Regions from separate parts of the Metabacillus sp. YM-086 genome, predicted to be linked through region 2. Evidence: riboswitches for the same ligand, from Rfam matches in the RefSeq annotation. Region 2 holds a riboswitch; the other holds the start of a gene.
The links. A riboswitch is a leader RNA that binds a small molecule or an ion and turns the genes downstream of it on or off. The one in region 2 is predicted to bind cyclic di-GMP.

Region 1 (11,871 bases), on a different contig from region 2:
GCATGAACCAATGGGGATCGTTGAAGAGGTTGGTCCACAAGTAACTAATTTAAAAAAAGGAGACCGCGTCATTATTCCTTTTAATATTGCCTGTGGTGAATGCCAATATTGTAAAAGCAACCTCGAGAGCCAGTGTGATAATTCAAATGATAATGGTGATATGGGGGCCTATTTCGGTTATTCCGGTACTACAGGTGGTTACCCAGGTGGTCAAGCTGAATACCTAAGAGTCCCTTTTGCCAATTTTACTCACTTTAAAATACCAGAAACCTGTGAAGAACCAGATGAGAAATTAAGTGTTATTGCAGATGCAATGACCACTGGCTTTTGGAGTGTTGATAATGCTGGTGTAAAAGACGGAGATACTGTCGTTGTTCTAGGATGTGGGCCAGTTGGCCTTTTTGCTCAAAAATTTTGTTGGTTAAAGGGAGCAAAAAGAGTAATAGCTGTTGATTATGTTAATTACCGATTAGAGCATGCGAAACGTACAAATAAAGTTGAGATCGTTAATTTTGAAGATCATGAGAATGTAGGAAGTTACCTGAAGGAAATCACAAAAGGTGGAGCAGATGTTGTCATTGATGCAGTAGGCATGGATGGAAAAATGACAGAAATGGAGTTCCTAGCTACGGGATTAAAGCTTCAGGGTGGTGCCATGAGTGCCATTGTTATGGCTTCTCAAGCTGTTCGTAAAGGAGGAACCATCCAAATTACAGGTGTATACGGTGGTCGATATAACGGATTTCCACTAGGAGACATCATGCAGCGTAATGTAAATATACGCTCTGGACAAGCTCCGGTGATCCACTATATGCCGTATATGTTTGATCTAGTTTCCACTGGCAAGATCGATCCTAGTGATGTAGTCAGTCACGTTCTTCCACTAAGTGAAGCGAAACGTGGATATGAAATTTTTGACACAAAAACAGACAATTGTATTAAAGTCGTACTAAAACCATAAGAAAGGAGATATCAGTATGGATTATGCTTTACATGAAGTGCTTGAAGTTCAGGAAATAGCCTCATTTAAAACAAACTGCTTAACCAAATCCAAAACGATGAGAGCTCTCGTATCCGACCAAGATCTAAAAGACATCATGCAGCAGGACATTACGATATCAAGTCGTCAGTTAGATGAATATTCTTCTATTTTATCTAAAGCACAAGGAATGCACTAGTTAGGAGATGAATAAAACATGAATTCAATCGTAGAAAATTTTACTGGCATGAATGCAATGTCTGATCAAGTCATAGCCACTGACTTATTGATTTCAGCAAAAAGTGGTGTTAGAAACTATGCAATGGCAGTTACTGAAGCAGGTACACCTGAAATTAAACACACTCTTACTCGCCACTTAGAGGAAGCCCTTGACATGCATGAAAAAATATCGAACTATATGGTCTCAAAAGGTTGGTACCATGCTTATGATACCAAGGAACAAATTCAACTTAATTTACAGAATATCCAGACAGCTATGAATTTACCGACCCTATAACCTAGTAGAGGAACTATTTTTATTATTAAAGAAAATAGTTCCTTACTAGGTTATAGTTTGAAGCGATTAACGAGCCAATTAAAATGCTTTCCCATTCCCCCATATTAATTTGTATTTTTATCTGTTCCTATATTTTCTTGTAAACTATTATGAAATTGCTTTAACCTTTCGATAGTGTTTCTCACGATAGTGGAGACCTATTCATTAATTCTTCGATCTTATTATATTTTAGTCCCTCCCCTACACACATCGTATGAATAAAAGCATCTTCTTTTTTTGTAAATTTATAAACCATTCCTGTATTAGATGCATTAATTGTTTAATATAACCAAAGCTTTTCACGCTCTGTAAGTTCATTTTTGTGAATATTCCTTCTGGTAATGGTTATTTTAAACATATTATAAAGTCATTGTAGGTGATGTAAGTGGATGCGCGCTTCGAAAACATGGATAAGATACGTTTATTAGAAGACCACCTTTATCGTTTAGATGTTAGAGGGTGGTTAGAGAATGAGTTTTTATCATGGGAATGGTGGATTTTACTGGTTTTTTTAGTTGTCCCTTGGTTTATATGGCTTAAATTCGCTAAAAGAGATTTGCTTGTAGAGTCATATCTTTATGGTTCAATTATTATCATCATCACAATATTGTTAGATACGGTTGGTTTACAATTTAGTTTTTGGGAATATCCTGTTGAATTTTTACCGGTTATTCCTCGTGCCTTTCCATTTGATGTCTCAATGGTCCCAATTGCTTTTATGTTATTATTCAATTATTTTAGAACATGGAAAACCTACTCCATCGCTCTATTAATTATCGCTTTAATCTACGCCTTTATCGGAGAGCCTTTTTGTGAGTGGATTCATTTAGTCTATTACATAAAGTGGAATTACCTTTATTCATTTTTGTATTACATAGTAGTTGGAATTGGTGTCCGCTCCTTAGTACTTACCATTGTTTCTTTGCAGAGGTAACCAAGGGATTGAAGCTTCTACCTCTGTTGATCCGAGAGGGATTCGAGCCCCCGACCCCTCCCCTGTCAAAATTGGGTGGGGAATTAATAGAGTTAAATAAGTATTGATATATCAACGTTTTTGGGTTGAGGTTGTTAAGTAAGTTAATACTTGAAAGTCTTAAGGATAATCCAGACTTATAAAATTATTGAGAGTGTAATGAATCATGTAAAGGAGATAGAGCCCACTGAAAAATGAGCTTTTTTAAATATCCTACCTAACATACCTGTTGAAAACAGATAACTGTACACTTCAACCATTTGCAGTGAGTCATTAGGTATATCTCCAGTGTTTGAGAGTTAAAGACTAGCTGCCTCTCCACCAAAGTATATCTTTAGCTACTATTGGAATCTTGTATGATTTAGGAAAAAATTAAGCGAAAAAAACACCCGAACAACACTTTTATTAATGTCTTATTCAGGTGTTACTAATTAAAATAATCTACTTATAATAAATAATAACTATTAATATTTAAACTTAGATATCAATAATTTTAATTCCTCTGCCATAAGTGACAAGGATTTGGCTGATCCCGCAATTTCTTCCATAGAAGCAAGTTGTTCTTCAGTTGAAGCTGCAACCTCTTCAGATGTAGCCGAATTACTTTTCGCAATAATCGATAATTCATTAGCCGTTGCATTAACTTCCTGTATACCAGCAGACATTTGCTCAGCTGTTGCTGAAACGTCTTCTATTTGAGGTGTAATGGATCTCATACTAGTAAGGATCTCATTAAATTTATCCATTGCCTCTTTAGAAATATCCATCCCATCTTCAACTTTACTCGTCACAAGAGACATAGTTTCTACTGAACTATTCGTTTCCTTTTGAATAACCTGGATTAATTCAAAAATTTGTTTAACAGATTCTTGGGATTGCTCTGCAAGTTTCCTCACTTCATCAGCCACCACTGCAAATCCTTTACCATGCTCTCCTGCTCTTGCCGCCTCAATGGCTGCATTTAAAGCTAAAAGGTTTGTTTGATCAGCAATACCAGTTATGACATCCAATATGGACGTGATTTCTTGTGAGCGTTCAGACAGGGATTGTATCATCCTATTAGATTCTGAAACAGATTCCTGAATAGAATGCATTTGTCCCATAGTATTTTGTAATGCTTTATTACCTTCCTCTGCTTGTTTAGTAGTATTATATGAAAGCTCTGCAACTTCTGAAGAACTCTCTGCAATTCTCGTAACTCCTACTGAAAGTTCCTTTAATGATTGAGAATTTCGCTCGAGTCCTTTTGTCTGATTATCAGCACTACTTGCGACTTCTTGAATTGAGGTTGCAACAAGGGAAGTTGCCGAACTAGTTTCCTCTGAACTTGCTGTTAATTCTTCTGAAGCTGTGGCAACTTGGTCTGCACTACTATCAACTTGTCGAATTAGAGTACGAAGATTAGACTGCATTTCATTAAATGCTTCGCCCAGTTTACCTATATCATCAGTCGATTTCATCGATATTTGCTCTGTTAAATCTCCACGACTAACTGTTATTGCTTTATCTTTTAACTCTTTGATCGGCTTAATAATGGAACGGATTATAACGAATACAATAATTGCTCCAAATAAAATTGCTATAACCAACACAATAGTTGTTGTTTGGAAGATTCCAGAGGTAGCTTGACTAAACTCTTCATCATAGATAGTACCCCCAATTTTCCAACCAGTAGTTTTATTGGTAACGAAATACATTCGTTTAGGATCACCTTCAAATGTGTAAGAAAAATTACCACTTTCTTTCTCATACAATTTCTCAAAAAATCTTTCGGTAGCTTCTGTTCCACCTTTAATTTTAGGGTGAGCAATGTATTTACGTGTATTATCTAAGATAATTGCATAACCTTCCCTACCAATTTCCATAGAATTAGATAAGTTTTGAAGGTGGTTTAAATGAACACTTACAGCTACAACACCTGATCCATCTTCTGTTGCTTTAGACACTGTAATAACTAAATCATCTGTTCCTGCAGCAACGTAAGGATCGGTGATAATAATTTCCCCTTTATTTTCCATCGCGTCGATATACCATGATCTCTCTCTTGGATCATAATTTGGGTCCATTGCAACTTTTGGTTCTTGAATAAACAATCCTTCTTCAGCGGTACCGACAAAAATGCTAGTTGCTTCAGGATGTAGCTCTGCATATTGGGCAAATTTTTTTCTTAACTCCGGACTATCCTCTCCATCATATGAAGATGATGTTAATGACTTAGAAAAAACGTTCATGTCATTTATTTTGGGGAGAATCGTACTCTCAATACTAGAATTAAGCATGTTTACACTTTGAATCGAAGCATTTGATATTTCTTTTATTACGGCATCTTTAGCAGATATATAGGCTAATACTCCTATACTAAGTGATGGGATAATTAAAATTAATGAAAATGATAAAATTAGTTTTGTTTTAAAATTACTGAAAAATTGTTTCACTTTCTTTCCCATAAGACTTTTCCCTCTCAACTCATATATTATTATATTAAATTGGTGAAGAACCACCAATGGAAAGTGTCAAACTTCCTCGAAATCTGTCGATTTTATAAGCTGATATACCTATATTAAAGCACAAAAATAGTAATTGGTCTATGGAATCACTAGAACATACTACTCAGATGTATTTATTCGAAAGATTTTATTAATAAGAACCTTTATATATAATATAAATTACGACATTCCCTCAATCGAAGATATAATAATCTAGTTCGTTCAATTTCTAAACGACTTTATAGAATTTAAACAACTTTATCACCACTCAACATTTGGTGTATGCACCAATGGTATACACGCTTCGCTCACTTTAAAAACCGCATGTAAAAAAGAGTAAGACTCACCCCAATTTAGATTTCCCAAGACAAAATCTGTCGTCACAAGAACTTGTTAATATACTTTTTGAAATGCAACAATCAACCTATCTAATTTTTGACTAAGCTTTACTGTTCTTTCATTTTGTAATCCATATTTTAAAACAGTTTGCAACATTTCTTCACGTACTAATTCTATGTTGTTTGACAGTTGTTCCTTAATATTCTCCATATCAATTCTCCTTTATTGAGAAACAGCATACATGTTTAGATATTTTATTTTTCTGTACCTTTTTTCAACACTTAAAGGAGACCTTTCCATGATATCAGCAATTTCTCTATACTTTTTACCTTTATTTCGTAAATTTATTAATTTAAAATCTTCTTTTGTTGTCCAGTGTTTATAGGTTCTCATTTTCATCTCTTTTATTAACCCCCATAGTTAAAAACTATCTGTATACTATTAACAGCTTTATCAAATAGCGTTAATCCATCTGATCAAGGAAATTTTTAGTCTTGCACTCCAAAATCATCGAAAGTTCTTAGAGAATTACCCTTATAATAAACACGAATATAAACCATGAGGGATATTCTTCCTCGCCCCTTTTTATTTTAAAGTCAATCCATTTCTAATTTTGAATTTGCTTACAGTATTTTTTAATTCAGATGCTATTTTTGATAAGCTTGTAGCAGAAGCAGAGATTTCCTCCATTGAAGCTAATTGTTCTTCTGCGGATGCAGCTACACTTTGGCTGTGCTTAGAGGAATCTCTTGAAATAGTTGTTATGCCTGTTACAGTTGCGGATACTTCTTGAGTACTAGCTGACATTTGTTGAGCAGTTGCTGCCATTTCATCAACCTGTTTCCCCATTGCATCCATTGATCCTAATATTCCATCGAAACTTGATTGTGTCTTAGACACAATACCTAATCCATTCTGTACTTCTTGTTTAACTTGCTCCATCGAGTTGTTAGAATGAGTCATATCATTTTGTATTTGTACAATTAATTCAGAGATTTGGTTAGCTGAACTTTGAGACTGTTCAGCTAGTTTTCTAACTTCATCAGCCACTACAGCAAATCCCTTTCCATGTTCCCCTGCACGTGCCGCTTCAATTGTAGCGTTTAAGGCTAATAGGTTTGTCTGATTAGCTATATCTGTTATTGCATTCGTAATATCACCAATTTGCTTTGATCTTTCATCCAACAATTTAATAACATGACTGGTTTCATTAACTGAAGAATGGATAGTGTTCATTTGTTCAGCGGTTTCTTGAACATATACTCCACCTTGTTTTGCACGATCACTAGCTTCCACGCCAGACTCTGCCAGTAATGAAGAACGATCAGCAATGTTTGCAATCCCTATGGATAATTCCTCAAGAGCACGAGCACTTTCTTCAACACTTTGTGTTTGAGATTCTGATCCATTTGCAATTTGTTGGATTGAATCTGTAATATGTTCTGTAGCCTTACTAGTTTGTTCAGCTCCAGCAGTTAATTCCTCTGAAGAAGATGCGACTAGTTCTGAGGATTTCATAACATTTTGGATCAAATCACTTAGGTTTTCCTTCATATTATTAAAACTTTTCGAAAGATCACTTAGTTCATCACCAGTTTCATCAATAATAGTTGTAGTAAAGTCACCGTATCCTGCATTTTCTAATGCTGATGAAATAGTAGTAAGTCGTTTAGTTAATCCTCGTGTAAACCATAAAACAATGAAAGTAGCAATTATAATGATAGTAATCACTAAAATTAAAAATATTGTTAAAAAAGAGGACAATATATCATCTATAATTGCTTGTGGGGCTCCTACATAGAGAATACCAATTGCCTCTCCATTTTTATCTTTAATTGGCATATAAGCGGTTTGATAGGTTTGCCCAGCCACAGTTGCTTGACCATAATAGTTATTGCCTTCTTTTAGCACAGCATCTGCGACTTGATGTGACACTTTTGTACCAACAGCTCTATCTCCATTAACTCTCACATTAGTTGCGATTCGTGTATCTCCTTGAAATATTGTTACAGTATCCCCAGTATCTTGCCCTATTTTATCAACAGCTTCATAGTTATCATTGAATGATTCATCACCTTTAAGTAATTTTCCGTTATCAATATGCCACTCACCTGGATACTTGTTGTTAATATAACGTTCACTTAAAGCAAGATCCCCTTTTGCTTTTTCAATTGCAAATGTTTTTATACCATCTGTAACTTCCCGAACAACTACAACGCCTATTACAATAGAAAGTAACAGGACAATACCCAAAACAATAAGGTTTATTTTAGCCCCTAATTTTAAGTTCAATTTCATAAATGAATTCCTCTTAAACATGCTTTTCCCTCTTTCCGCCTTTTATAAGTGCTTACAATACAAGCTCAATAAGTCTTCTGATAATTAATATCCCAACAAAAAAACACTTTCTTACTAGACGTATCCCGTTCTAGAAAGGAAGTGTTTTAGTGTTTTAGCAGGTACGCTACTAAAATTCCTAATTCTCCTTAATAATAAGTAAAGTAATGTTAATAAGCGACAGGTTCACTGCTCTACATCAGACATTAGACCTTACAATTAAAGTGACTTTTGAACTATTTGTTTGAATTATAAATTAAATTATAGCATCAACAAATAAAATTTCAACGTTATTTTTTAAAAAAAATACAAAAAAATTCATTTATTCTTATAAATAGAGTAATTCTTTAACACAAGAACACACTAAGATTACGATTATTATCATAGACATAGTAAAATAGTATTGATATTTACTTTGATCAGGAAATGAAAAAGGAGAATTTATATGAGCAATCAAATACCTAGACATAACAACATCGGAGAAAAAATAAGAGCGAAAAGAAAAGAAATAGGTATGACCTTAGGAGAATTAGCTAAGGGAATTTGTTCTGTTGGCAAGTTAAGTAATATAGAAAACGGGAATACTCCTGTATCTAATCAGGACTTAAATCAGTTTAGTGAAAAACTAAATACACCCATAAGTTACTTTTCTGATCCGAACATTAATGAAAGGTTAAGAGAAATTGACTATCAAATACAAAAAATTAAAGATTTAATTGGTCTAAAACAATGGCATTATGTAGAAAAAGAACTCTCAACTTTTAAGAACAAAATTGATACTTATCAAATTAAAAGTAGAGATATTGATTATCAATTCCTTAATGGAATCTATTGTTTAAGAAAAAATAATAATAAAAAAGCAGAAGAATACTTATTAAAAGTAATTAATTTGGAAGAAAACAATAATTACAATTTACGCTTGAAATTAAAAGCATATAATGCGATCGCAAGTATTTGGTTCGACGAAAAAAGGATATCTAAGAGTTTAAACTTACTTGACAGAGCTTTGGCTCTCTCAAATGAAAGTCCTACTATTACAAAGGAAGAAAGAGATAACATATATTTTAATCTATCTATCCTTTATCTCTATATTGGATCCTATTCAAAAGCTCTAAAGAGTATAAATAATGTCAATCATCATTTAATTTATCCTCTTGAAACAGAATATATTAATTTACTTATTAGATATCTAGAGAATATAAAAATTGGGGATATTAGAGAAGAATTGCTCTTATTAAGAGAAAAACTTCATCTAAAGAACGATAAAGAGGGAATTTTTAGAGGCTGGGCTTTAACTATTTATACTATTATGACTTCTTATCCAGAAGCAGAATTAGCTACTAAATTAAAAGAAATATTTTGGATTGATGCTGAAATGGTTTTTCAAATGGATGAATTTAAAGAAACTAGTTTATCCATATATCAATTAGGAATCTATGTTTTATTAGAAAACAGCCCTGATATTCAATTTATCAAAAAATTAATTAATAAATCAAAAACTATTCTTGCTGATATAGACTGTAAAATAATTCGCTCTAGAAACTTTTACTTAGAAGGCAAATTTTATAAAAACCTATTGAATGATACCAATAAAGCTCTTTCTCTATTTTACAATGCTTTGGATCTTTTGGAAAATGACTATGAAGGTCTTTTGAAAGCCGATATTCTTTATGAAATCTGTAGAATTAAGGCAATAGAAAGTGAGGCAATGACAGCACTTGAATTATACCACGGTCATTTAGAGAGTCAGTTTTTGTTCACTCACTTTCATGAGTTAACTTTACCTTCGTTTAAATTTTAAAATAGTAAAATTTATTCATGAGATATAAATGGATAAAGTAAAGGTTAGTCATCATATATGACTAGCCTATTTTAATCAGCCAAGACCCTATGGTTAATTGAACACAATTGTCCATTTTTATATAGAAAGACTCTACCGTAAAGATTGTCGATTAGAGTTGAGCCTTTCTACCTTACGGTTAATTGTGCTCCACCCCCTCATAGAACCGTGCTTGGCACTATTAATGCACACGGATCCTCTCAGTTATCATTCATCTCTTATCTAAATTCATAAATATATAATATATACTTTAATACTAGGTGAAGGCAGTGAGTACTTATTGAAAAATAGCTTGAACTTATTCCACGTAAAGGATTTTCTTTGACTTCTTCTATTGAGCTAATTAATAAATTCACGATTTTTATTCCGAATTCTGACACTTGGTAGATTATCTGTGATGCAATAATAGTAAATTAGAAATTATTTATTTGTAGATTTTTGTTGAAATATAGTATAAAAGTCTTTAAAATCCAATGTATGGTTGAAAAAGGCAAACTTGCCGAAAGGTAAGGACGCAAAGCCACGAGTCTAAAGTCTTATGACTATGACAGTCGGGTTGCCAAGATAAATAGCTTAAGCTTAATTGAATATCTATTGGTAACCCCTTTTTATTAAATGGAGGGGATATAATGAAACGTACTGAAATACAATTGGCAATAAAAAAATTCAATCAATTGTTAACTATTTACCCGGATAACAAAGATTCAACGTTTTACTTTTTGAATTTTTTAAAACAGTTTCTTAGAATTAAAAGTCCAAAATCCGAACTTTGTCTAGTTTCATTTATTACAATTTTAAAACACGAAAGACCTATTATTTTCTATGAGTTTCGTAAACGTGGAGAGTATGACAACGTTATTAACTTTATGATACATCTTACAGTAGTAGACTACGAAAAGGCAAAGAATGACATAAACAACATGTCAATAAATAGAACAAGTGTAAATTAAGTGCTTATCCTTTAATACTGAACCTTCGAGAATAAGCTATTGTTTCTTATAAAGGTCAAGATTAAAGCTTGTTAAGTTTATTCCTAAAAAAATAATAAGGATTATAGCCCTATTATTGTAAATACTAAATATATGTTGTTCAAAGCAAATTTTTCCCCCAGAAGGGAAAAAGGTTTAAGTTGAAAAGTGATGTTTCTATTTTTAAGTAAACTTTCCAAACTTGACTTTACTGTTTTGCAACTTGCCATATTATTATTTTTAATAACTAACAAAGTAGCAAAGAGTAAGTTATTTAATTCGATTGTCGACTAGTCCACTGTCCATCTCAAAATAAAATATGTTGAATATACTTTTAATGAGTATCATCTTCAATATTCATCGTAGTATGTCACCTTGGAAGAGTGACTTATTACAAACTTTTTTCTCCTTTAGGGCTATTATTCGAACGATGGGTAATAGCCTTTTTCTGTGTTTAGACAATATAAGATTAACTATTCAAAATTTATGAGTTGTATTTATCAGATTTGGTAAAAATAACTTCATAAATTGTTGAGGAGATTTTTACTATGGATAAACAATAACAGAATAAAATTGATGAATTACAGAAAATAGACTTACTTCATTCAAAAGAATGGTTAAACTATTGGCAAGATTACTCGTCATTTAGTCATTGGCAATTCTGGGTTGTTTTAGCATTATTAATTATCCCGTTAATTTTTCTTTTAATTTTTATAAATAAAAGAAAAGCCTTATTATTGTGTTTCTATGGTTATAACGTTCATGTTTTTTTACCTATGTTGATGTATTTGGTGCAAGCAAAGCATATTGGTTTTACCCATATAAAGTTCTTCCGATTCTCCCTGCAAGCTTTACGTTAGACGTATCATTTGTACCAGTTACTTATATACTTTGGTATCAATTGATCTTAAAACACAATAAGAATTATTACTTGTATATGTTTGTTTTGTCCTTATTCTTTGCTTTTATTTTCAAGCCATTATTAGTTGCTGCTGAGTTCTTCCAATTAAATGGAGGAGCAAATTTTTTTCACCTTTTTATAGGTTATTATGTCGTAGCCATATGCTCAAAATTAGTTACAAACCTTTTTATTTATCTACAAAACTTGTCAAAGAACCATCACTGAGAGGGATAACACCCTCTTTTTTATTAATTTTTTATCCATATTGTTTATGTCGCTTTTTTTAGTCTATACCTCCTCAAAAAAACTTCTATCTATTAAACAAGGCGCTTCTTATTGCTGAAGAGTGATGATGGATATTGAACTAACACTACACTAGTTCGATAAAGTTTTTAACCTCTTCCACGGTTATTCTTTATCACTTTATAAATGAGAAAAATAGCTAAAATACTTAATAAAGAAAATATAATAATTTTAATAATCCCTTCTTGT
Region 2 (18,903 bases):
TATGTTTCATTTCTATTAATAGCACCTGCTCGATCAACACCAATGATGTTTTTTACACCAGCAGCTAACAACATTTTTGCACAAGCTGTTCCAGCAGCACCTACACCATTCAAGACAACTTTAATTGATTCAATATTTTTACCAGTAAGCTTTAGTGCATTGTAAAGACCTGCTAGTAATACGACAGCTGTTCCATGTTGGTCGTCATGAAAGACAGGTATGTCCATTTCAGCCTTTAATCTTTCTTCAATTTCAAAGCACCTAGGAGAAGAAATATCTTCTAAATTAATACCTCCAAAGGCAGGCGCAATTGATTTGACAATCGAAATAATCTCTTCCGGATCTTTCGTATCAAGACATATGGGGAATGCATCTACATCTGCCATTTGTTTAAACAGCATTGCTTTTCCTTCCATAACAGGCATTGCAGCCAAAGGCCCAATATCGCCTAGTCCTAAAACTGCAGTTCCATCAGAAACAACCGCAACCGTATTTCGTTTAATCGTTAACGAGTGAGCTTTAAGTGGCTCATCAGCAATGGCGTTACATACTTGTGCGACTCCAGGTGTATAAACTCTAGATAAATCATCTCGATTTTTAATCGGATTTTTTGGAGTGATTTCTATTTTCCCTCCAAGATGCAATAGAAATGTTCGATCAGAAACTGACAAAATCTTTACACCTTCAAGTTGACCGATTTCGTCCATAACAGTTTGACCATGTTGCTGGTTCTTTACTGTTATTGTTATGTCTCGTACCGTTTGTGTTTTACTTGTTGAAATCACATCAATTCCAATTACATCACCTCCAGCTTCCCCAATTACCTTAGCAATCTCACTAAACGTAATAAGGTTTTTCTGAAAATGAAGTCTAATAATTATATTCATGCTTGCATTACTAAGTTGAGACATTCGATACCTCCAAATGCTTTATCAATAAAGGGGATATTAGAACGACTAATCTATTTCTTGTACGTAGCGAAAGCCTGTAAGCATTTGCGCTTGAAATAAATCAGATAATTGGAAGCGTTTTAATATCCTGAATACATTTTATTATAGGTTCTCTTACCTGTAATCGTTTTGACAATTTATTGCTTTTAATTTTTTCTGTGTATTTTGTTCATTTTATTTACGGAATTTAATAGCTTGTAGTAACTGACTTTTCCTCAATTGAATTTCCACCAAAAAATTTTCTTAAGAATAACGGAATGATGAATAAGATAAAAAATACACGAAATAATTGGAAGGCAGCGACCATTGAAACATCCGCATTAACTGTATGAGCTGTGACACCCATTTCAGGTAACCCGCCCGGAGCAATGCATAGAAAAGCTGTAGACATGGAAATAGAGTATAAGCTATGTAATCCGTATGCTAATAAAAGAGCAAACCCAACAATAAGCAATGATGACAAGACTGTAACCGGTAACAAACTTCGCCAATTACCTAGCATATTTGTTTTCATTCCAAGACCTAGGTAGATCCCCAAGCAAAGCTGGGCCAATATAGTCAAAAAATCAGGCACAGGTGGAACATCAAACCCAAATACAGTTAATAGTGCCGAAGAAATAAGGGGACCAATAATCCATGGAGTAGGGCATTTAAAACGAATGGCCAATTTTGTAAGAAAGAAAACAATGACTAAAAAGATTAATAGTTGTATGTAACCGCTTGTATTCATTTGAGAAACAGGGTCTTCCACGAGGCTATCGGTGTGAGAGCTAGATAATGCATGGATCGTTAAGAAAGGTACTAGGAAAATAACCGTTAACATTCTCACCGTTTGCATAAATGTAACAATTGTTGGTTCTGCATCAGTAATTTCTTCACTTAAAATAACCATTTGTGATAATCCTCCGGGTGTTGTCCCCATGACCGCACTTGCTACCTTCATTTTTGTGACCTTTGAAATAAACTTAGCCATTATAAGACCAAATCCAACCATTAAAATTGTTGTTACCATCATTGAGGGAAATTGCTGGACTATTTGCCTTGCACTCTCCGTTGTAAATGATAACCCCATACTAAAGCCTAAAATCATCTGTCCACCGTTACGAAAACCAACCGGCCAATGTAATTTTCGTTTAGTGACCAACTTCCAAAGCATAACAGCACTTAATGGACCAAGCATCCATGCTAAAGGCAAATGAAATAGTAAGAAAAGAGTTCCCCCAACTACTCCAACAATGACTGTTTCAAAAATAAAATAAAGGTTCATTTGCTTGATCAACCTTAATCACCCCTCTTAATCTGCGTTCCTAACTTCTGTTACAACAACTAAAAAATGACCCTAATTCACTACCCTTTTCACATAACAATGGGAAAAAAGTACTTTATAGGGTCACTTTGGATTCTATTAATTAGCTACTGTTTCTACTAAGTAATCATTAAAATAAACAACATGTGAGAGGATACTACGTCCTTTCATGCTTTGTAGTGATTCTTTAGCTTCTAATTCACTTTCATATTCGAACATTTTAATACTTTCATCAGTAGAATAAACAGTAATTACCCACATTTTTTGCTCCCCCAATATCATTGTTAAAAAGCTAATCATCAAATCAAAATGGTAAACTTGTCAACTAAAATTTTAAAATGCAACCTTTTAATAGTATAAAGTTCCCCTGTAGAAACACTTGCTAAGACATACAGTTATGCAACCTTTCATTCCATATGATAATTCCAGTTACTTTCAAAGTAAATAATACAAATAATTATTTTATTATGTTCATTAAGTGAGTTTTGACCATTTTGTTCACAAGAATCAACTCATCTCATTAACCCCCATTAAACGCTCATACATCTCACTTTGTTGTTTAAGATAATTAAAGGTATCTTTACTGTCTTTATAAAAACTCTTCCACATATATTCGTCTAGTATCCCTTGCCATTTTTTTGTTTTGACCATTTCACTTAATGTCTTATCCCAAAATGAAATCTCTTCTTTCGTCATATTAGGCGGTCCCATTATCCCTCGCCAATGGCTAAAAACGACGTCTATCCCTTCCTCCTTCCAGGTGGGAATCATTGGAAGTTCACTCAATCGTTTATCGGCCGAAACGACTAGAAGCTTTACTTGATGTAACTCATAATACTTAATTGCTTCTGATATTGTCATAGTGGCAACATCTATTTGTTTTGCAAGTAATGCATCAACAACCTGCTGGCTATTTTCATATACCCGGAAATTAAGCTTTGTTGGCTCTAAATCTGCTTGTTTACTAGCCAATACAAAAGAAAGTTGGTCATCGTTTCCTAGTCTCGGCGAAACCCCAATTTTAAAAGATTCTGGTGCTGATTTCATATTTTCCATTAACATTTTGGCACTATTCATTTCAGATTCTTTTGAGACAATAACTGCTTCCCATTCAGTTGCCAATGTTGCGATTGGAGTAAAATCTTTAAATGTTAGCTTACTTTGACCTAACAAATGATTTGTTATAAGAAGACTTGAATTCATTGCAAGTACTTGTCCATCTTGCTGACTTAAAAATTTCCATCCTAGTTCTCCACCAGCACCAATTTTATTCACTACTTGAATATCTTCTTCTATGATCCCTTCACTTAAAAGAGTACGTTGCACAGCTCTTGCTGTTAAATCCCACCCTCCACCTTTTGAGCTTGGGGCTATGATAGTTATATCTTCATTAAGCGGAATTTTATTATTTTCTTGTACTGAACATCCAAAAAGGAAAAGGAGAAAATATAAGCAAACAAATAAGGTTCTTTTTCTCATCATTACCTAATAAACTCCACCTTTTTTAAAATACTTTCTCTCCGGTCTTCCAACTATGCCATATTCATGTTTTGATATACAAACATCAATTGAGACGAGATACTCCAAGTACCTTCTTGCAGTTGTTCTTGATGCACCCATTCTTTCCCCCATCTCTTCAATCGTAACACCACCGTTACTAGCATTGAGAACCTCAACTACCTTTTGTAGTGTTATTTTATCAACTCCGGAAGGTAAATCTTTTTGATTTAGTGTTTGTTGATTTCCTTTTGTAAAATATTGATCAATGAATACTTGAGTTACTTCATCTTGGCTATAAAATAATTTCCTTCTATTTTTATAGTTTTCAATTGTTTCAATAAATTTTTCCATCGTAACAGGTTTTAATAAATAATGAAATACACCTTGTCTTATAGACGTTTCAAGCATGTCTTTTTCAGTTGCGGCTGTGATCATGATTACATCGGTGGTAGGATATAACTCTCTAATTCTAGGTAATATATCTGTACCTAATTCATCTGGTAAATATATATCAAGTAAAAGCAGATCAACTTTATTTTCGTTCAACATCTTCATCGTTTCTTTTGCATTTAGTGCCTTTCCTACTAATTGAACGTCTGCTACCTTCTTTAGAAATTGCTCCTGAACCTGTGCAATTCGAAAATCATCTTCTGCAATTAAAACGTTAATCATTTGAACCTTCTCCTTAATCTTTACTTAACTTCCTTTGGAAGAAACACTGTGAAGATTGCCCCTCCTTCTTTACCATTAATTACATCAATATCTCCGTTTAAGGCATCTACAATGCGTTTTACATTATATAGTCCATATCCTCTATTTTCACCTTTAGAAGAAAAGCCAACTGCAAAAAGTGTATCAAATTGTTCTTTTGATAACCCATTGCCACTATCAGTTACCTCTATAATAATATCATTCCCGATGTTTGTTATAGAAAATGAAACTTTTCTCTCATCTTGAAAAATGACTGATTCAAAAGCATTGTCAATTAAATTCCCAATAATTGTGATAATCTCTGTTACTCCAATATGTTTTGGGAGAGGATCTACATAACTTTCCGGGTCTATTTCAAAATGAATCTTCATCTCTGACGCTCTTCCCAATTTACCTAATAGGATTGCCTGAATATTAAGGTCTTGAATTTGATTAAACAAAAGTTTTGTTTGGTGATGATGGATCATTGATTCTTTATTTATAAAATCAAGTGCATCTTGATATTTTTCTAATTGTAATAAGCCTGATAATAAATATAATTTGTTTGCATACTCATGTGTTTGTGCTCGAAGGCCTTCTGAATAGTTACGAACTTCTGAAATTGTATCTATTAATTTCTTTAGTTCTGTTTTATCACGAAAACTTGAAACCACTCCAACAACTTTGCCATGTTCAATGATAGGAATGAAATTAAAAATATACATTTTATCATGAAGTAGCAGCTCTACATTATGGATATTCTGTCCAGTTTTCAATACAGTATCAATTTTGATATTGGGTAAAATATCATGAATATGTTGATTAATGAACTGTTTTTCATTAATGTTTAACATATCTGATGCTGATATATTAATCATTGTGATGAGCCCTCTTTCATTAATAGCGATAATTCCTTCTTTTATAGAAGAAAGTATCGCATTTCTTTCTCGAAATAAAGATGAAATTTCATGTGGCTCTAATCCAAGAGTATCTTTTCTTATATTGTTTGTTAAATAAATTCCACCGATGATTCCCAAAATGAATACTCCAAGAGAAGCAAATATAATAAATTTTATTTTCTTATATAAATTGTAAAGAAGATCTTTCTCTAAAAATTCTACAGATACTGTTCCAATAACCTGACTATATGTACCATAGTCAGCAATGATTGGAACTTTCCCAACAATAACTCGCCCTTGTTCTCTATCTATTTCAAAGCTATTTGATCCACCAAAAATTAAAGCTTGGTCATTTGTATGATTAGAGTTTCTTTGTCCAATTAATTCCAAATCGGAATGAGAGTAAATGATGAGTTCACGGTTCTCTATTACTATATTTGAAGCATTTGCCTGGTCTTTAACCTGTTCGGCAATTGGTCGGAATATTTCCTCCAAGTTATCTTCTTTAATTGCCTCGTAAAGCTCTGGCATGAAAGAAATCGTTTTTGCTGTTTGCAACACGAGCTGCTCTGCTTGAGTCCTTGAATCAACGTATAATATATACGAGAAAATACCAGCTAAAAGTAAAATGATAACTAATAATAGGACGCTTATCAGCGACAATACTTTAAATTGCAATGAAATTTTATTTTTCCCTCTCATTTTCATGTCCTTTTCAATCATAAATTAAATCATTTTAAAGATTATACCATCATCTTAACAACCTATTTTAACTATATTTACTTTTAAAAGAGCTAGAGTAACTCTCTAGCTCTTACATGATTTTATATAGAGATTACACCAACAATAATTGAAACAATTAACATGGTAAGTGAAGTACCAACAGTCCATTTTAACGTAAATTTTTGAAAGTCACCAAACTCTACTTTTGACATACCCACTAACAAATACGTTGAAGCAACTAAAGGACTTAACAAATGAACGGGTTGACCAATTAATGATGCACGAGCAATTTCAACTGGATTGATTCCATAACTAGTAGCTGCTTCAGCAATGATTGGTAGCATGCCAAAATAATATGCATCGTTTGACATAAAAAAAGTAAAAGGCATACTCGTCAGTGCTGTAATAATCGGTAAATAAGAGCCTAATGCATCTGGAATTAACGCAACAAGACTGTTTGCCATTGCATCAACCATCTTCGTACCTGATAGAATACCAGTGAATGCACCAGCAGCAAAAACAAGCGATACAACAGCTAAAACATTTCCAGCATGTGCTTTAATGCGTTCCTTTTGTTCTTCTAAATTAGGGTAATTAATCACAATTGCAAGTGCAAAGCCAATCATAAATAAAGCGGGTAGAGGCATAATTCCCATTATTAATCCTAAAAGAAGTAGGACAGTTAGTGCAAAGTTGATCCAAATTAGCTTTGGACGTTTTTCTGAATGCACTTCTGATGCTGCTGCTTGTTGATTAAATGCGATCAACTGTTGCTGTGGTAATTGATCTAACTCTAAAGTTCCAACACGTTTTCTTTCTTTAACTCCAAATAAATACGCAACAAAGATAACCCATATGGCTCCACCTATCATTGCAGGAACAAGTGGCACAAACACTTCTGACATATCCAAATTTAAAGCACTAACTGCGCGGGCAGTTGGTCCCCCCCATGGCGTAAGATTTGTTACACCAACACTCATGATCGCTATACACGGAAGAATTAATGGATTCATTTTTAATCGTTGATACAGTGGAAACATAGCTGAAATTGTAATCATATAGGTTGTTGTCCCATCTCCATCTAAGGATACAACTAATGCTAACACTGCAGTTCCGATAATAATTTTTAATGGATCACCTTTAACAGCCTTTAAAATTGCCCCTACAACAGGATCAAATAATCCAGCATCAATCATAATACCAAAATATAAAATCGCAAACATAAGCATAACACCGGTAGGAGCTAATTGATTTATGCCATCTATTAGCATTGGTCCTAAATCACTCGCAAACCCTCCAACAATTGCAAATAAAACAGGAATAAGAATTAAAGCGATTAAAGCTGATAGTCTACCAGTCATTATTAAAAACATAAACACAAATACCATTAGAAAACCTAATATAGCTAACATAATAACCCTCCATATCTGAACACGCTTACAAAATGTAATAATTAGAATTCTTTGTTATTTCCAACTATAAATGAAGGAAAAATGGGGGTAAATATTATGGTTGATTTATCCTTAAAAACCTATTTGTATGTATAAATCTTTTCGAACAATTAATATGTATTGTTCATTTAATTCACGAAGGTTTTATAAGAAATTTAAATTTCATCTCTGTTTTATGAATGAAAAAAGCACCCATTTTGGGCGCTTTCTAGTATAAATCACAAAAACTATTATTTTATTTGGTATATATAGGATTATCCCACTTCTAACATATTAAATTGAGCTTTGACCAATCCATAGTAGACACCCTGTTTTTCCATTAGTTGCTCATGATTTCCTTGCTCCATAATGTTACCATGATCCAAAACAATGATATTATCAGCCTCACGAATTGTTGAAAGTCGATGGGCAATCATTATTGCAGTTCTTCCACTCAGGAGGGTTTTCAATGCTTGTTGAATTTTCACTTCTGTTTCAGTATCAATACTTGCAGTTGCTTCATCAAGAATAATAATGGTTGGATCTGCAAGTAGTGCCCGAGCAAATGAGATAAGTTGTCGTTCACCTACTGACAATACATTTCCTCTTTCCTCTACTTCTGTTAAGTAGCCACTAGACAAGCGGCATATGAAATCATCCGCACCAACTGCTTTCGCCGCATTTATCACTTGTTCGTCCGAAGCTGTTGGGCAACCGAATCGAATATTATCCATAATTGTCCCTGAAAAAATAAATGTATCTTGAAGAACAACACTGATACGTGATCTTAATTCACTGATTGATACATTTTTAATATTTATATCATCAATTTTTACACTTCCCCCAGTTGCATCGTAAAAACGACTAATTAAATTAGCGATTGTTGTTTTTCCAGAACCTGTATGGCCTACCAATGCAACTGTTTGCCCGGCAGGAATTGATAAAGAGATCTTGTTGAGTGCTTTTCTAGAAGAATCATAGGCAAATTCAACTGATTCAAAGTCAATTTTACCCTTCATACTCTTAAGGATGGTCGGATTATCTGAATCAGCAACATTCGGTTTTTCATCAATAAATTCAAATATTCTTTCTGAAGAGGCCATCCCCATTAACAATTGATTATATACCTGACCTAGTCTCGAAATCGGTTCCCAAAACATTCCTAAATAAAAAGCAAAAGAAACAAAAGTTCCAATTGTAATTGATTCATTTGCTATCAGGGTTGCTCCATAAGCAATTAAAATAGCAGTACCAATTGCGTTTGTCATCTCAACCATTGGTGTAAACATTGCATTGCGTTTCGTAGCATTTTGCCATGACCCAAAATTCTCCGTGTTAACTCCATCAAAGTATTCAATGTTTTCTTTTTCTTGTGTAAATGATTGAGTCACTCGGATCCCCTGAATGGATTCATTCAGATGTGAATTCAGTTTTGATTGCTTTAATCGTACAGTTTGCCAAGAACGACGTATTTTTTTTCGTAGACTGGTAGAAATGAAAAACATAAGTGGCACAATGACCATAATTGCTAATGTGAGTTGAGGACTTAAAGTAAACAAAAGTACTACAACCCCGATTAAGAGGATGAAATCCATTAACAGGTTAATGACCCCACTAGTAAATAGCTCCTGAAGGGAATTAATATCGTTCATAATTCGAACTAGGATAGAACCTGCTGAACGCTGATCAAAAAATCTGTGAGACAATGATTGAACATGAGTAAATATATGCTTTCTAATATCATAGATTACATTTTGACCAAGCATGTTCATCCATCTAATTCGAAATGTGTTGGCTATGTAAGACACAAGATAAAGACAAGAAATTGTCGTAACTAAGATAATGAGAAGCTCGGTATCCTTATTTGCAATTGCATAATCTAGTGTATATTTTCCTATTAAAATAGGTGTCACGAGACGGACCACTGCAGAAATGAGGACAGCAATAAATGCTGCTGGAAGTAATGTTCTGGAATACGGTTTTAAGTAACTTAGTAATCGCCACATTTGCTGCCAATTAAATGGTTTATCTATAACCGTTTCTGAGGAGTAATGAAATCTCTCCTTAATTTTTTCTTTTATATCTTTGTTTCCCATGTCGTCACCTACCCTGCTGTTGAGTGTAAAACAGCTTTTTGATCTTTATATTGAATATCATAGATTCGCTTGTAATAACCTTCTTGCTGTAGGAGCTTTTCATGAGTTCCTCTCTCAATAATTGAGCCACTATCAAGGACAAGGATCTCATCAGCATGCTTCAGAGAAGAAATACGATGGGCGATGATAAATGTTGTTCTCCCCTTCATCACTTCTTTTAACGCTTGTTGAATATGAGACTCTGTCGTCATATCTACAGCACTTGTTGCATCATCTAAAATAAGAATGCGTGGATCCATGCAAATTGCTCTGGCAATTGCAATTCTTTGCTTTTGTCCTCCCGAAAGCCCGAGTCCTCTTTCACCTAGCATCGTATCGTATCCGTCTTTCAGTTCCATAATGAAATCATGTGCCTGAGCGCGCTTTGCTGCATCAATAATTTCGTCTATCGTGGCATCTGGTCTTCCGTAAGCTATATTTGATTTAATTGTGGATGAAAATAAAAATGATTCTTGTAAAACCACTCCTATATTTGAGCGTAATGCTTTTAATGAATAATCACGTATATCTTTTCCATCAATTAAAATTTGACCACTTGTTGGTGTATAAAACCTTGTCATCAACTGAGTCAAACTTGTTTTACCAGAACCAGTTGAACCAATTAACCCGATTGTTTTTCCCATTGCTGCCTGAAAAGTTAGTTGATGTAATGCCAGTGATTCTTCCTCTTTATAACGTAAACTTACATTACAAAAGGCTACCTCTCCATTTATTTTAGTATCGGGAAGGATATTTTCTTGATCTCGAATGCTTTCATCAGCCTCTAAAATTTCAAGTAATCGCTCTCCAGAAGCCTTTGATTGCGAAAATAAGTTAATCACAAATCCTAAGTGCATGATTGGAGTCATCAAATACCAAACTAAACTAAAAAAAGCAACAAGCTCACCAGGCTGTAGGCCTCCTTGAATAACAAGTACACTACCGTATGCCAGTAATGCTACAACACATATATTTCCGATTAACTCCATAAGTGGGAAAAATTTAGCCCAAACAAAGGAGGTTGTTAATGATTTTTCTTTGTAGTTGCCATTTGCTTGGTTAAACTTTGATATTTCAAAACCCTCACGTGAAAGTGCCTTAACCGTTTGTATTCCACTAATATTTTCTTGCACATTCGTGTTTAGCTTTCCAAATGATTCACGAATGTTCCGAAAAGCAGGATGAACACGTTTATCGAAATGATATACAGCTACTGCTAAAAAAGGTAAAGCAGCAATTGTCACAAACGTTAACGGAACAGAATAAATAAACATAACTGTTAAGGATCCGCATATTAATAATAAAAATCGAACAAGCTCTGAAAAACCAAAAGATAAAAAGAAGCGAAATCCTTCTACATCAGCGGTCAATCGGGACATTAAATCACCCGTTTTAGCATTATCATAGTAAATAAAAGGCAATCGTTGTAACTTTTCATATAAGGCATTTCTAAGTTTATAAACTGACTGTATCCCAAACATATCTCCTAAATATTGATGAAAAAATGCAGATACCCCTTTTATAACCATCAGTGATAAAAATCCAACTACAATCCATGGAATATAATCATATTGCCCCTTTAATACTATTTCATCGATTGTTAATTGCAGAACGATTGGATAAATCACGGTAATGGCTGTAATAAATAAGACAAAGAACAATGACCATAAGAAATACTTTCTGTATGGCCAATAAAAGCTTTTTAACTTTTTAAACGTTTCCATACTTCCCCTCCCCTAAGTGGCTTACCATCACACTACCTATAAATATAACGTAATACGTTTAAATATATCGACAATCGAAATAATTATCCATATATTTGGCTTAATTTTCTAAAAATATATCCTTTGAAGGAACTTACCTCCCTCTAGTGGACGAAAGATCTACTACTTTTGGATGAAAAAAGATGCTCATCATTAGTGAAATTTCAACTAAATGATAAGCATCTTCTAAAAACCCGCCCTATGATTTTGCTTCATTAAGAATAGACTGAATAAATTTCGCCTTTGCACCAGCATACTCATTTCCATTAGTCCATTCCTTCTGCGCTAATTCCTTTTTAAAGTTTTCATACTCCAAAAGATGTTCTTTCGATTGTGTAAGAAAATCACGAAATAAAAGATGATCCTCCCACCATTGACTCTCAAAAGGAACTGTATGTATATGTGCTATCCGGTGTTGATGGGGAATCTCCATAAAGTTCTCTGTTGTTAAAACATGCGGGTATAAATCTGCATAAGCTTTTTTAACGACGATAAAGAAACGTCGAAACGGTAGCTGTTTATCATAGATCGAAACATAAACATAAGGGGATTGTGCCAATGCATCAACAACCTTTTCAAGCTGATTTTCCTCTCTAACACCAATCATCATATCAATTATTGGCTTTGCTGATAAACCGATTATTGACGTACTTCCAATATGCTCAATCATCGGGTTGATAAACTGAAGTCTAGTTTGCAATCTTTCCTTTTCAAGTAAAAATTGTTGCTGCCAATTTGGATCATATTCAGACAATGAAATCTTCATATTCTTCTTCTCCTTCTAAACTTGTCTTATGTGAATAATCTTTAGTAAGGACTGTTTTATAGTGTCCTGTTTCAAAGTATTGAATAGATTGGAGTAAATAACATGCTAAAACAATTTCTACAATTCGCCATAAGAGGGAATGCAATTGACCTAGCAGTAGGTGTAATTATCGGAACAGCTTTTGGAAAAATCGTTAGCTCATTAGTTGATGATCTTGTCATGCCAGTACTAGGTGTACTTTTAGGCGGCATAAGTTTGAAAGATTTCTCTTTACCTTTTGGAGCATCAGTTATTCAATATGGGTCATTCATACAAACTGTTCTAGAATTTTTAATCATTACGTATAGTATTTTCTTCTTCGTCCAACTATTTTATAAGCTCCGGAAAATAGATAACGACAAGCCCTTTGGTCAAACTAAAACAAACACTGAACTTCTACTGGAAGAAATACGTGATTTGCTAAAAGAAAAAAAGGATGACGAATAAATGAATCAAATTGCCACTAGGAGCTTCTTAATTTAAAATATTTTCTTTATTCCATCAGCTTCATCAACTAGTTTCATTATTTCATTATCCGTCATTAAGTACCCGTGACACTCCATTAAAGCTTTTTGGACCTCTTTCGTTAATCGGTCTAAATTATATGCACAAACACCAATTATATCCATTTCCGGCATTAACCTGTCTACTTCAAATTCAAATTCTTTCAATGTACTATTAATATGTTTTTGAGTCGGCCATTCCACATGCCCCCAACATCTTATTTTTAAATTTTGATCAAAATAGGGATCTAATGTGTTAAAAAAGTAGTTTAGAATTGTTACTGTATGGAAATTACCTGTGGAACAGTAGAAATCAAAATTACTAATTTGGTGGACTCTCTTTATTTCATCTGCTCCTAGAATATTTTCTAGTTTTTGTGACACTAAAAGATTAATAGGCTCATTTTCAACAAACAACACATATTCATTGTTTTTTATACCACTAATTATAAATTCAACAGCGTTTTGAACATAATCATCCAATTTCTCCGTAAAATACAAAATGTGGCCTCCACCATTTTCATTTAATTTATATGTAAATTCAGCCATGTTTTTTATCATTTATGTTATTTTCTCCTTAACTTCAAACTGTTTAATCTATAGTTTGCCTCACATATAATAGTATAACAAATTTGTTGAAAAAGGTTATCAATTCTAAATAATATAACAGAATTAATCAAAATCACGCTGTGTGTTTAGCTTAAAATAAATATTTTAAACATAATTATTAGAGGTGGACAAGCATTATTATTTTTTTCTATTTTTCTATTTGTCTGTACAGTTAATGTTGACTACGACCAAATTGATTTGATTCTTGTCCTAACAATTATCATCAAATATGATAAACTAGGTATTATTTTATAGGATGTGATGCTTTTGAAGAGATTTAAAATTGTGCTGCCTGTAATGATCATAGTGTTTATTTTTGCGATAAAAGTACTTGACCAAAACTATGGTAACGCTATTTCCATACAAATCCGGACTTTGATTTCTTTAGGTGGGGCTCTTTTTTCCGGCTTAATTACGTATTTTCTTTTTCCCAGTAATGAAAACCCCAAAAATTGATAGTGGTTTCCAAACCTGTATATAGGGAACTGTTCATCTAACGTCTGTTTAGAGCTTGATTCACTTACAATCAAGCTCTTTTTCCATTTAGCATCATTCTAAAAAATTCACCATCTATGATCAGTGGCGGAAGGAATTGCTGAAACATGGAAATAACCCCCATAATCCCAGCTATTTCTTTTCGAGAATAAAATTGTGATAGTAGAGATCTATTTATTGTAACTGGGAAGGGCATTTGATGTGCAAGATCAATTGATTGTTTCTTAAGTTGCGTTGATAATAGCTGATAGGAATCTGTCCCTATAAACTCCTTTAAGTGAATCCAGCTCCTTCTTAAAAATTCAGGATATCTCCCTAATGCCCGGTAATCACTAGCTACATCGTATGTATGGTGAGTTTTTGCTATATCTAATAAAAGACCTTTCACTTCTTTAGGCGCACTTTCTATCTTTATGAGATTAATCTTCGGAAGACTAGGCAAGATTCCCGGTTGAATATACCCATGTATTTGATTTCCTCCGTGGATTGTTCTATTGGATAAACTTTCTGACCAAGCAGATGCAATGATTAATAATTTACTATTCACATAATTAAATGTAAAAATAATCTTTTTTATTCTTTCGATGGTAGCTTGGTCGTAATGATTTGACCAATTAATGGTAGGCATCTCAACACCAAGCTTTGGATTTCTTAATTCTGAAGCTGCATTTTCCATATTTGATGTTAGCATGCTTGGGCGCACTTGACTCCAGGCTAGTTTTAAAAATGCTTCATAAAGCGCAGTTGTTCTAAATATAAAATTTACAATTGGTACCTTAAGTACATATTGAATATCCTGATACAAATAAGCTAAATTTCCGTTTACGTTCTCTTCAAAAATTTCAGGTACTCCATATTTGTCACTTTTCATAGAACTCCCTCCCTCTTACATTATTTTTATTCACTGTATCCGGAACTTAAACCACACATCTTTCTGCGCACAAAAATACCTTTATGTTGAAAAACTTAAAAAGCCAGCTGCAACTTCAGCTGACTTTTTAACTATTGCTTATACTTTAAAGCGATCAATAATTGATTGTAGTTCTTCAGCCATTCCAGTTAAGGCTTTTGAGGCTGCTGTAATTTCCTCCATTGAAGCAAGTTGTTGCTCTGTTGTAGCCGCTACTTCTTCAGATGTTGCTGAACTTTCTTTTGCAATAATAGCAAGCTCATTGGCTGATGCTGTAACTTCTTGAATAGCAGCTGTTATTTGCTGTACAGTTGCTGAAACTTCTTCAATTTGTGGAGTCATAGTGTTCATTCTATTCAATATCGAATCAAATTTCTCAGATGTTTCTGTTGATATTGTTAATCCCTGCTCTGCATTTTTAGATACTTCGCTCATTACCTGTACGGAATGATTTGTGTCTTGTTGTATAGATGAAATTAGTGTAGAAATCTGACCAGCTGATTGTTGAGATTGTTCTGCTAATTTGCGCACTTCATCTGCTACTACTGCAAATCCTTTTCCATGTTCACCAGCTCTTGCTGCCTCAATTGCGGCATTTAATGCAAGTAAATTTGTTTGATTAGCAATTTCAGAAATAGCATCTAGGATCTTTCCGATTTCTTGTGATCTGTTGGATAAAGATTGAATGACATGATTTGATTCTGTCACGGAGGCATGAATAAACTTCATTTGCTCCAAGCTATCCTTTACAAATTTCCCTCCAACTTCTGCCTCACTTACAGTTGCTTGTGCTAAATCAGAAACATTTGATGAGCTAGACGAAATTCTTAGAATTCCTTGTAGTACTTCATCTAATGCAGCATTATTTGCATCAATTTTCTGTGTTTGGCTTTCGGCTCCACTAGCTACCTGTTGGATTGCTTCTGTTACTTGTTTAGTTCCAGCAGTCGATTGATCTGCACTAGCAATCAACTCTTCAGAAGAGGAACTCACCCTTTCTGATGCTGTTTGAAGACTTACAACCACTGCACGTAAATTTTCGACCATTTTGTTAAAGCTCTTGGACAATTGTCCTACTTCATCATTAGAAGTTATGTTAATATCAACCGCTAAATCTCCATTAGCAATTTTTTCTGAAGAAGCAACTAAAATACGAATTGGTTGTAAAATAGAACGTATAATAACAAAAATAACGATAGCTCCGAGAATAGATGATACTAGTACTACAGCTAATGTTTTTAAAAAGATTCCTTTAGCGGCTTCTGAGATTTCACTAGTATACATCGTACCAGCAATTTTCCAGCCTGTTAATTCATTTGTAATAAAATCCATTTCCTTCGCTTTACCATCTATAGTATAAGAAAATTCACCAATATTACTCTTAAATAATTTTCCTACCCAATCACCCGTTACCTTTTCACCTTGCTTAGAAGGATGAATTAAGTAAGTTTGAGTTTTATCAACAATTGTTACATAGCCCTCTTCCCCAACCTTCACTACACTTATCATATCTTTTAGTACATTTAAGTTCACATCAACTGCCACTACACCTGAACCATCATTTAAAACTTTAGCAAATGTAACTGATGTTTCATTTGTATTAGCATCAATATACGGATCTGTTATAACAACTTCTCCTTTATTCTCCATTGCTAATGTATACCAAGGACGATCACGTGGGTCATAATCATCAGGAAGTTGAATTTTCGGCGAAACAATCATTTCACCCGTATCTGTTCCAATATAAATCGCTTGTGCTCCTGGTTTTGTTTCAATATATTGATTAAATTTCAATTTAATTTTCGAAATTTCCTCGATATCAATTTTTGCATTAGCCGTTTTTGCTGTCTGAGCAAAATATTCAATGTCCTTTTCTATAGGAATTAGCTGTGAATTCATAGAGGAATCAATTAGTTGCACACTTTCCTTAGCTGTTTGAAGCATGCTATCTTGTAACTCAGATTTTGCAGATTGATAAGAAATAAATCCTATAGCAAGACTTGGTACAAGTAAAATACATGCAAAGGCAATGATTAATTTTTTTCTAATCGTGAGGTTTCTGTCAAAACCTTTTAATACATTATTCTTAAAAACATTACGGATTTTCATGATGTTCTTTCTCCCTTTCTCGCCTCTATTACTCTCTGTAAAATAATAAAACTGCCCAAATGATAAAAATAAGGACAGCTCACTAACAAGTTCAAAGTTAATCATATCTGCAACTGGCTGGCATAAAATGATAAGCCCCTTTAGTTTTGCGTCCCATTTTTTCAAATGGTTTGCCCATTTCTTTATATTATATACAAATAATTTCGGCAATTCTGTCTAAAAATTTTGTAGTACTATCATACTACTTATAACATAATTTGGCTATCTTTTTAAGATAAATCATTATATTCTGAAACTTTTCCTATATAAAGAAAGAGCTATCACCTAGATAACCCTTTTCATTAAACCATTGTATAACGTTCATATAAATCCTTTAAAGATTCACACCCTAATCTTTTAAGCTTATTAACATAAATACTCCATAACTGAGCGGTCAACTTGGCATCCTCCAGAGCATGATGTCGACCAATAATCGGTATTCCATTATGGTTGCAGCATTCTTCAAGAGTAATAAGCTTTGCTTCAGGCTCTGCGATTCGGTACAAGAAGGACATATCTACAAGACGGTGCTTAAATGGTGCCCGGTATAGCTTCCAAGAGGCATGCTGTAAAAACATCTTTTCATGGTTTGCATGATGAGCAACAAGTGTATAGTCCTGGGCAAACCGAAAAAATTCAAACAAGGTTTCGGATAACAGCGGAGCAGTTGTTAATTGCTCGTTTGTTAAACCTGTTAAAGAACTAATTTCATTAGAAATTGGTTTTTCTGAGCGAACAAGTGAGTAAAAGGTTTCCTCTTCTTTAATTTCATCTCCCTTTACTTTAATTGCACCTATTGAAATAATTTGGTCCCCTTGATCAGGATAAAAACCTGTTGTTTCGATATCAAAAACAATGACGTTTAATTCAGTAAGAGGAATATGTAATGTTTCCTCTACCCTCATTTCTCGTTGTAATTGTCTAAGGTAGGCTACTTGTTGCTGCGATTGGCCAGATTGAGAGCCTCCAAGCTTACCTCTCATAAAAAAGAATGGGTCAAATGTCATTCTAAACACCCTTTATCAATGATCCCCTGCACATATTGATGCAGTTTTTTACCATCTTTTAAGATTAATTTTATCTCTCTTTTTTCTTCCTTAGTCATTTTTTTTATGTTTAAGTAATGCACATCATCATAACTTTCAGCACTTGCAAATAATAGTCTTCGGTATTCAAGGAGCTTCTCAAAATTCTTTTTATAATAAAGCATTTCTTGTTGATAAGGGTCTTTTTTACTAAGGATGGTAATTCTCTCAAGAGTAGAGGTTTCAATTATTCCCTCTTTCATTGCTAGTAACCTAATTGCATTAACATACGGTAAAAAAGCTGCTTTTTTTAGATCAATACATCCTTCATATTGGCCACTTTGTTCTACATAAATTTGACCTAATGGACCAACTGAATGTTTAATATGTTGAATATTGTCCATAAATCGCTGTAAAAGCTTAGGATTTGTATTTCGATATTCAAAGATTGTATTTTTTAACTCCTTTATAAAAGCATCATTTCCAACTATGCTTCTACAGTCATAAAAGATCTGTAAAAATCGAATGGATTCCCAGCTCTTTTCATCCATCCAATGAACTAGCTGCTTTTTCCAGTCATCTAAAGATTTGCACCACAAAGGATTTGAGCTCATTACATTTCCTTCACAATAAGGATATCCGATTAAATGAAGTCCTTTTGATAATTCTTCTCCAAGGGCAGAGAAATATTTGCTTGCACGTTCTGACTTTTCTTCGTAAACTAAGCCATGATCTTGATCGCTAATGATACCTTGTTCAATTCGTCCACCACTCCCTGTAATAAACCACGTAAAATCACAAGGTGGAGCCCCAGAGTTTTTTTCAAGATGAAAGAGTGCTACTTTACTAGCACTCTTCATCATCTCATCATGAAATTTATTTAACTCTATTGTATTTGATCCATAATTGTGGATATGATTGTCTTTCCACTTTTTGATTGATTCATAGGAATCAAATGCACCGTTCATGAGAGACACTTCCTCACGTTTATTCAATATAAGCGTATCTAACC

Region 1: linked by a shared signal. The riboswitch ahead of ACEWK1_RS24955 (hypothetical protein) and the one ahead of ACEWK1_RS22090 (methyl-accepting chemotaxis protein) in region 2 are both predicted to bind cyclic di-GMP.

Annotation. Positions count from the first base shown of each region.
Region 1 covers NZ_JBLUOI010000102.1:622-12,492, reverse strand. The annotation lists gene ACEWK1_RS25000 (zinc-dependent alcohol dehydrogenase) at 1-961, shown strand, start outside; gene ACEWK1_RS24995 (hypothetical protein) at 978-1,178, shown strand; gene ACEWK1_RS24990 (spore coat protein) at 1,197-1,496, shown strand; gene ACEWK1_RS24985 (CBO0543 family protein) at 1,921-2,469, shown strand; gene ACEWK1_RS24980 (methyl-accepting chemotaxis protein) at 2,973-4,955, opposite strand; gene ACEWK1_RS24975 (aspartyl-phosphate phosphatase Spo0E family protein) at 5,388-5,543, opposite strand; gene ACEWK1_RS24970 (Myb-like DNA-binding domain-containing protein) at 5,556-5,732, opposite strand; gene ACEWK1_RS24965 (methyl-accepting chemotaxis protein) at 5,919-7,631, opposite strand; gene ACEWK1_RS24960 (helix-turn-helix transcriptional regulator) at 8,116-9,471, shown strand; cyclic di-GMP riboswitch class I at 9,990-10,074, shown strand; gene ACEWK1_RS24955 (hypothetical protein) at 10,140-10,460, shown strand; partial or broken gene ACEWK1_RS24950 (hypothetical protein) at 11,308-11,604, shown strand.
Region 2 covers NZ_JBLUOI010000071.1:1,655-20,557, reverse strand. The annotation lists gene ACEWK1_RS22155 (NAD-dependent malic enzyme) at 1-911, opposite strand, end outside; gene ACEWK1_RS22150 (AbrB family transcriptional regulator) at 1,138-2,229, opposite strand; gene ACEWK1_RS22145 (hypothetical protein) at 2,356-2,517, opposite strand; gene ACEWK1_RS22140 (tripartite tricarboxylate transporter substrate binding protein) at 2,764-3,738, opposite strand; gene ACEWK1_RS22135 (response regulator transcription factor) at 3,742-4,428, opposite strand; gene ACEWK1_RS22130 (ATP-binding protein) at 4,449-6,047, opposite strand; gene ACEWK1_RS22125 (CitMHS family transporter) at 6,170-7,480, opposite strand; gene ACEWK1_RS22120 (ABC transporter ATP-binding protein) at 7,774-9,594, opposite strand; gene ACEWK1_RS22115 (ABC transporter ATP-binding protein) at 9,603-11,357, opposite strand; gene ACEWK1_RS22110 (GrpB family protein) at 11,596-12,162, opposite strand; gene mscL (large conductance mechanosensitive channel protein MscL) at 12,265-12,648, shown strand; gene ACEWK1_RS22100 (MEDS domain-containing protein) at 12,681-13,265, opposite strand; gene ACEWK1_RS22095 (halocarboxylic acid dehydrogenase DehI family protein) at 13,840-14,679, opposite strand; gene ACEWK1_RS22090 (methyl-accepting chemotaxis protein) at 14,818-16,827, opposite strand; cyclic di-GMP riboswitch class I at 16,933-17,012, opposite strand; gene ACEWK1_RS22085 (exonuclease domain-containing protein) at 17,169-17,873, opposite strand; gene ACEWK1_RS22080 (DUF294 nucleotidyltransferase-like domain-containing protein) at 17,870-18,859, opposite strand.